Methylicorpusculum oleiharenae: one gene and its partner. The protein of the gene in region 1 interacts with the protein of each later gene in a pairwise test. Links are inferred from orthologs where the notes say so. Each region holds a gene or a part of one and is shown on either strand. Other genes may lie near its edges.

Region 1 (3,755 bases):
ACGATGTGGAAAATATATTGGTCCGTCTTCTGGATGTAGCCGACGGTCATACCGGTAAAGCCGAGTGGGGCATTGTGTATCTGGATGAGGTGGATAAAATTGCCCGCAGTCCGGAGCAGGCTTTCGGTACGCGTGATGTCTCCGGCGAAGGCGTGCAACAGGCGCTGCTCAGGCTGGTCGAAGGATCTCAGGTTAAAGTGCCCTGCAAAGGGCGACGGAAAGATGCCAGTAACTCCGATTCGGTAATGATTGATACCCGTAACATTTTATTTATAGCAGGCGGGGCATTTCCAGGGCTGGAAAAACATGTAGAAAAACGGTTGGTGCCTGCCAACACAGCGATTGGTTTTCATCTGGATATCAGTCGGTCTAATCAGAAACCGCCACTGGAAGAACTGCTCAATGCGACCGAGCCGGACGATCTGAAACGTTTTGGTTTGATTCCTGAGTTTATCGGTCGGTTTCCGATACTCGCGCCGCTGGAACCTCTGGATATAGATGCGTTAATCCAAATACTGACCGAACCTAAAAATGCACTGGTCAAGCAGTATCAGCATTTGTTTGCCTATGACGGCGTGAATCTTGAGTTTACCACCGAAGCCCTGGTCGAAATTGCTGAAAAAGCGATTGTCAGAAATACCGGTGCGCGGGGGTTGCGAAGTATCATTGAGACAATTTTACGCAAGCCCATGTTCGAGCTACCGACCCGGGACAATGTTGAAGCCTGCATTATTGAGGCGTCAGCCGTTAAGGGTGAAACGACGATCAAATTGATCGAACGCGAAGAACCCTCGCCAATTCAACAGCAAGCTCATTAGTTCAAAAAATCACCCATCAAAATTCGGATGTTGATTGTTTATATCATGGCCTTAGCCGGCGGATATCCAATGTCATTCCGAATGTCCTTTTTTAAAGAGAAAAAACCATGACCACCGAAGAAAAAATCCGCAAGCAACTCGCCGACAATCCGATCATTTTATATATGAAAGGTATTCCTTCCGCTCCACAATGCGGTTTTTCCGGCAAAGCAGTCGGTATTCTTAATGCCAGTGCAATCCCGTTTGCCTTTGTCAACATCTTGGAAGCACCTTTTATTCGCGAAAAATTGCCCAAGTTATCAAAGTGGCCAACTTTTCCTCAATTGTTTGTCAAGGGCGAGTTAGTCGGCGGCTGCGATATTGTTGAAGCGATGGACAGTGATGGCAGCTTGTTGCCCTTGCTAAAAAGTGCGATTGTTGAAGGTCAGCAACAAGCGGTTGATACTCAAGTAATAACGCATGCTGAAGTTGAACAATTGGTTAAAAACGGCTTTCCTGATGCGACCGTCCTGATTGAAGGCGAGGGGTGTAATTTGTCGATTACGGTGATTAGTCAGCAATTTCAGGCCTTACCACTGGTAAAGAAGCAGCAAGGCGTGATGGCTGTGCTGACTGAACCCTTGGCATCCGGTCGATTGCATGCGGTGACATTGAAAACCTATACACCGGAAGAATGGGGGAATTTAGATAAGACGTCTGTTCCGGGATTACTACAAATTCAACTTTAAGGAATAGCACCATGGCGAAAGTAGGTGTGATTTTTGGAACTGATACGGGCTCAACGCGGCGTGTTGCCAAGACGATTGCAAAATGCATAGGCTCTCAAGCCGATAAACCCGTCAATATTCGTAATGCCGGTGTTGAGAACTTGCTTGCTTATGATGTGTTGATTTTGGGCACGCCGACTTATGGCGAAGGCGAATTGCCGGGTAAATCGACGGGTAATCAGACGGAAAGCTGGGAAGAGTTTTTGCCCAGATTGAAAGGCCATTCGTTCGAGGGTAAAAAAGTAGCCTTGTATGGTTTGGGAAACCAAAAATCATACAGCAGCAATTTCGCCAGCGCTTTACGGGATATATACGATGCATTTACTGAATGCGGGGCTGAAATTATCGGTGACGGATGGGAGGCTGCTGGCTACAAATTTAAATTTTCCAAGGCGATAATTGATGATCAATTTGTCGGTCTCGTTTTGGATGAAGAGAATCAAAAAGAACTGACAGAAGAACGCATAGACTTATGGTTGAAAGGGATAGATCAAGCCTGGAGTTGAAGGAAGCAAAAAAGTCAGTAGGTGCGCATTGCTTCGTGCCTGCCAGCTTCATTGCTCTCATAATCAGAATTATCGGCTGAGGTAAGCACAAGAATCGAGTTTTTGTTGATGGAGGCGTTGAATTAGTGTGAAGCTGGTCGTTGGTATCCCAATGGTCGTCTTCCTGTAGTTCGTGTCATAAAAAGTTTACAATCTGAAGTTTCCCAATAATTTCAAAATTATGCCTGGGTTGCAGGAATTATCGATAGGGTATGCGTAAACGGTGGCAAAACAATTTAGTTAAGCATTGATCGCATTGGGTAGAAGCGTTATCCCGGCAGATATAAGGGATTGTTGGGATCCAGGACACAAGGAGACGTGCCAAAGCCTTTGCCATTCATTGTTCTGGGTTCCAGCAAACCCTGCCTGAGCGAAGGGAACTATTTATACAAACACAGTGCCTGAACCAGCCTGAACATCCCTATAAAAACTGGGAAACTTCACGTTTTCAATGAGTTGATGATTAGTAGTTTTATCATACATATTTGGTAAATTCTCAGGATTTGCTTTACTAACAGTCAATCAATTTCTTCAGGACAAATCACCCAGCTCCTGTTCAATTTTCTCTATACTGGGCAAACTGGTTTGCAATTCGGTCGGCAGGGCTTCGACCAATTGGTACTCAGCCACGCCGATCGGCTTGTTGGTATCGCGCAAAGCATATTCGGCCACGACCCGGTTTTGTGTCTTGCACAACAATAGGCCGATAGTTGGCTGGTCGAACTCGGCTTTGAGTTGCGCGTCTACGGCCGTCAGGTAAAAACTCAATTGTCCGGCGTGTTCCGGCTTGAAAGCTCCGGTCTTGAGTTCCACCACCACATAGCAACGCAACTTCAGGTGGTAAAACAACAGGTCGATAAAAAAGTCGTCGCCGCCAACTTCCAGATGGTATTGCCGGCCGACGAAAGCAAAGCCTGCGCCGAGTTCGATCAAAAAACGGGTGATATGCTTAACCAGCGCGTTTTCAATTTCCCGCTCGTCGGCCTCTTGGCCAATGTCGAGAAAATCGAACAAATAAGGGTCTTTCAAGGATTCGCGGGCCAAATCCGAATGCGGCTTTGGCAGATTGGCTTCGAAATTAGTGACCGCGTTGCCTTCCCGTTCCAGCAAACGGGTTTCGATGTGGATATTCAGCACATTGCGCGACCAACCGTATTCAATAGCCCTTTCGGCATAGCGTTTGCGGCTACCCACCTCTTTCAATTTGCTGAGTAGCACCAAGTTGTGTCCCCATGGCAATTGTCCAACAAGCTGTTGGACAATTGCGGCATCAGGCCAGGCTTCGGCAAAAGCCCTCATATACATCAAGTTAGCGCGGGAAAAACCCTTCATATCCGGAAATGTGGTGCGCAAATCGTGAGCCAATCGCTCGATAACCTTGGCACCCCAGCCTTGTTGCGCTTGCCTTTCCAGAATGTCCCGACCGATCTGCCAATACAGCAGAATCAATTCACGGTTGACGGATAAGGCCGCGCGTTGTTGTGCGGAATGAATGCGGGTTTTGAGTTCGGTTAGCCAGTCGGTGTAGCCGGTGGGCGTGTCGATAAGTGACACCGGGTTGATTTGATCGCTCATAGCAACTCCTGAATGATTTGCGCCAAATGGCAATCCTTCTGGTATTGCAA
Region 2 (3,357 bases), 310 kb from region 1 along the record:
GCCTTGCGATTATTCATATCGACTTTAGCAAGGCAGGTTTGATTTAAACTCAAGCTACCGGCTATGACGATGCCTCTATGAAGAAACTGATCGCCAGCCTGCTTTTGGGTCGCATCAACGCGAAAAACTGAAGCATTAACTTCCAGCAATCCGCAATCACCCGCCTGCCCTCCCGACTCTCCGTAAAAAGGCGTTTTATCAAGCACCACAATACCCTCTTCTCCTTCATTAAGAGACTCAACTGCTTGTCCTGACTTGAACAATCCGACGATTTTCGCCTGATCTTCAAGGAGATGATAACCGGTAAACTCGGTAGCCCCTTCGATAGCGATTGCGTTTTTATAATCCGTACCAAAATTGCTGGCGGCTCTTGCCCTGTCACGTTGGGCCGCCATTTCGGTTTCAAACCCGGCATGATCAACGGTTAAATGATTCTCTCGCGCAAAATCAGCGGTCAAATCAACAGGAAAACCGTAGGTATCGTAAAGTTGAAAAACCACTTCGCCGGGTATCGTAGCTCCCTCTAACTTGGCAACGCAGGCTTCAAGAATTTTCATGCCTTGCTCAAGCGTTTCAGCAAAACGCTCTTCTTCTTTTTTTAGAACGCGCTCAACTTGTTCTCGAGCATGAACCAGTTCCGGGTAGGCATCGCCCATCACATCAGCCAACGGTGCGACCAGTTTGTAAAAGAAAACATCCCGGATACCCAGGCGGTAACCATGGCGAATGGCTCGTCTTATGATACGGCGCAGCACATAACCCCGCCCTTCATTCGATGGCATCACTCCGTCAGTCACCAGAAATGCGCACGAGCGGATATGATCGGCTATGACACGTAACGAGCTGTTAGTCACATCGTTGGTCCCGGCCAAGCGGGCTGCTGCCTGGAGTAACTGCTGAAACAAATCAATTTCATAGTTACTGTGAACGTGCTGCATCACTGCCGATATGCGCTCTAACCCCATTCCGGTATCTACCGAAGGTTTAGGCAAAGGGTGAAGCTGACCGTATTTATCGCGATCATATTGCATGAATACGAGATTCCAAATCTCGATATACCGATCGCCTTCTTCATCAGGTGACCCCGGAGGACCGCCCGGAATACCTTCACCATGATCATAAAATATTTCACTGCAGGGACCACAAGGACCCACATCACCCATCGCCCAGAAATTATCTTTTGCGCCTATCCTGGAAAATCGTTCAGGATCGATACCTATGTCTTGCAGCCAGATCTTTTCAGCTTCTGGATCTTCCTCGAAAACCGTTATCCAGAGTTTTGAAGCCGGAATGCTCAGCTCTTGGGTTAAAAACTCCCAGGCTAGCTTAATTGCGTCTTCTTTGAAGTAGTCGCCAAAGCTGAAGTTACCCAACATTTCAAAGAAAGTGTGGTGACGGGCCGTATAGCCGACATTTTCCAAATCGTTATGTTTACCACCCGCACGGACACAACGCTGACTGGTGACGGCACGGGTGTAGTCACGGTGTTCGCGTCCTAAAAATACATCCTTGAACTGCACCATACCGGCATTGGTAAAAAGCAGTGTGGGATCGTTACCGGGAACCAAAGAACTGGAAGGTTGAACGGAGTGTCCGCGATTCTGAAAGAAACTCAAAAAGGCAGAGCGCAATTCGGCGCTGGTCATATTTTTCATCATGATAGTGTTTACAAGTCTTGGAACTTATTCAAATCGTATGTTTAATGTTTTAAACAAGGCGCTGACCATGGAACCGGTAAAACCTCGTTGTTGCAAGAAACGGCTGCGTTTAGCCCACTCATTAGGGGTTATAACGGTCTCTTGTGAAAACTTTTTCTCATAAACCTTGGCTAAAACATCCATCCAACTGTCTGCCGTTTCATCAAGCACAGAATCCATGTCAAAATCATCAATACCCGCCTGATTTAACTCATACTCAATTCGCTTGGGCCCATAACCTTTTAAAATGCGCTGCCGAGTAAAACTCTCTGCATAACGTTGTTCATTCAGGTAGTTATCGGCAAGCAATTGCGCAAGCACTTCATTGATCAATGAAAGTTCGAATCCTTTGAATTTCAACTTTCTGATTAACTCCAACACGCTGTGATCACGACGTGCCAAGAGTTGCAAACAAATCGCTTTAATCCTTTTTTTTGAATCCATTCAACTTTCTGCAGCCAAGTATTACTTACTCTTCTGTAAGCGTATCGTCCGCAACACTTTCGATCAAACTGACTTTACCAAAGGCTTCGTTTCTGATTTTTTCTTCTATTTCCTTGGCTTTATCGGCATGTTCCCTAAAATATTGTTTAGCATTATCCTTGCCTTGCCCAATCTTTTCATCACCGTAACTGTACCAGGAACCGGCTTTTTGGATAAATCCGTAGGTGACACCGAGATCTACCAGTTCTCCGAAAAATGACACGCCTTCACCGTAGAGAATTTCAAATTCTGCCTGTTTAAAGGGGGGAGCCACTTTGTTTTTGACGACTTTTACACGGGTTTCGTTGCCGATAACTTCCTCGCCTTTTTTGACCGAGCCTATCCTGCGAATATCCAGGCGCACTGACGCATAAAATTTCAGCGCGTTGCCGCCTGTAGTCGTTTCAGGGTTGCCAAACATCACACCTATTTTCATACGAATTTGATTGATGAAAATGACCAGTGTATTGGATCGTTTGATATTGGCGGTCAGCTTTCTCAATGCCTGGGACATTAAGCGCGCCTGCAATCCCATGTGCGAATCGCCCATATCGCCCTCTATTTCGGCTTTAGGCGTCAGCGCGGCAACCGAATCAACGACCACGATATCAACAGCGCCGGAACGAACCAACATATCCGTGATTTCTAAGGCCTGCTCGCCGGTATCGGGTTGCGAAACCAGCAAATCATCGACATTCACACCAATTTTTTCGGCATAACTGGGATCCAACGCATGTTCAGCATCGACGAAAGCAGCGGTTCCACCTAATTTTTGAATTTGGGCAATGACGGATAATGTCAGTGTTGTTTTACCGGAAGATTCCGGACCGTAAATCTCAACAATACGGCCTCGAGGCAAACCGCCACAGCCCAAGGCAATATCCAAGGTCAAAGAACCGGTGGAGACGACTTGAATATCGCGGGAAGCAGTACTATCTCCCATTCGCATGACAGAGCCTTTACCAAATTGTTTTTCAATTTGTAATAATGCGGCACTCAACGCTTTTTTCTTGTTCTCGTCCATTATGTCCTGCCTTTTAGTCAACCCCAAAAATGGCGTTTATTATGCCATAGGGCATATGTTTAACACAGCTAATATTGCCGGGTAATGCATGATGAAAAGCACGTTTAACAGCCTGCCGCTCAGTATCCCGGCAACGCTTTTTGCTCCGATAAA

The links. Proteins that work in one complex are often made in the same cells at the same time.
Region 2: the proteins of GO003_RS19925 (region 1) and GO003_RS21350 interact in binary tests that used the Escherichia coli proteins (3 or more experiments, as listed by UniProt). The link is inferred for Methylicorpusculum oleiharenae from one-to-one orthologs.

Annotation. Positions count from the first base shown.
Region 1 is NZ_WUTY02000001.1:4,481,936-4,485,690, reverse strand. What follows is about bases 395-3,324. They hold GO003_RS19925 (flavodoxin), read left to right. Parts: upstream 395-1,557; coding sequence 1,558-2,091; downstream 2,092-3,324. Other genes in these bases: GO003_RS19920 (PDDEXK nuclease domain-containing protein), read right to left, coding at 2,662-3,324; grxD (Grx4 family monothiol glutaredoxin), read left to right, coding at 926-1,546; clpX (ATP-dependent Clp protease ATP-binding subunit ClpX), read left to right, coding at 395-818. Outside these bases: more of clpX, read left to right, coding at 1-394; more of GO003_RS19920, read right to left, coding at 3,325-3,705; GO003_RS19915 (HNH endonuclease family protein), read right to left, coding at 3,702-3,755. UniProt on the Escherichia coli protein: Low-potential electron donor to a number of redox enzymes. Involved in the reactivation of inactive cob(II)alamin in methionine synthase.
Region 2 is NZ_WUTY02000001.1:4,788,195-4,791,551, forward strand. Bases 413-3,357 are described here. They hold GO003_RS21350 (regulatory protein RecX), read right to left. Parts: upstream 2,142-3,357; coding sequence 1,683-2,141; downstream 413-1,682. Other genes in these bases: alaS (alanine--tRNA ligase), read right to left, coding at 413-1,655; recA (recombinase RecA), read right to left, coding at 2,167-3,204; GO003_RS21360 (DUF2959 domain-containing protein), read right to left, coding at 3,324-3,357. In the rest of the region: more of alaS, read right to left, coding at 1-412. UniProt on the Escherichia coli protein: Modulates RecA activity through direct physical interaction. Can inhibit both RecA recombinase and coprotease activities. May have a regulatory role during the SOS response. Inhibits DNA strand exchange in vitro.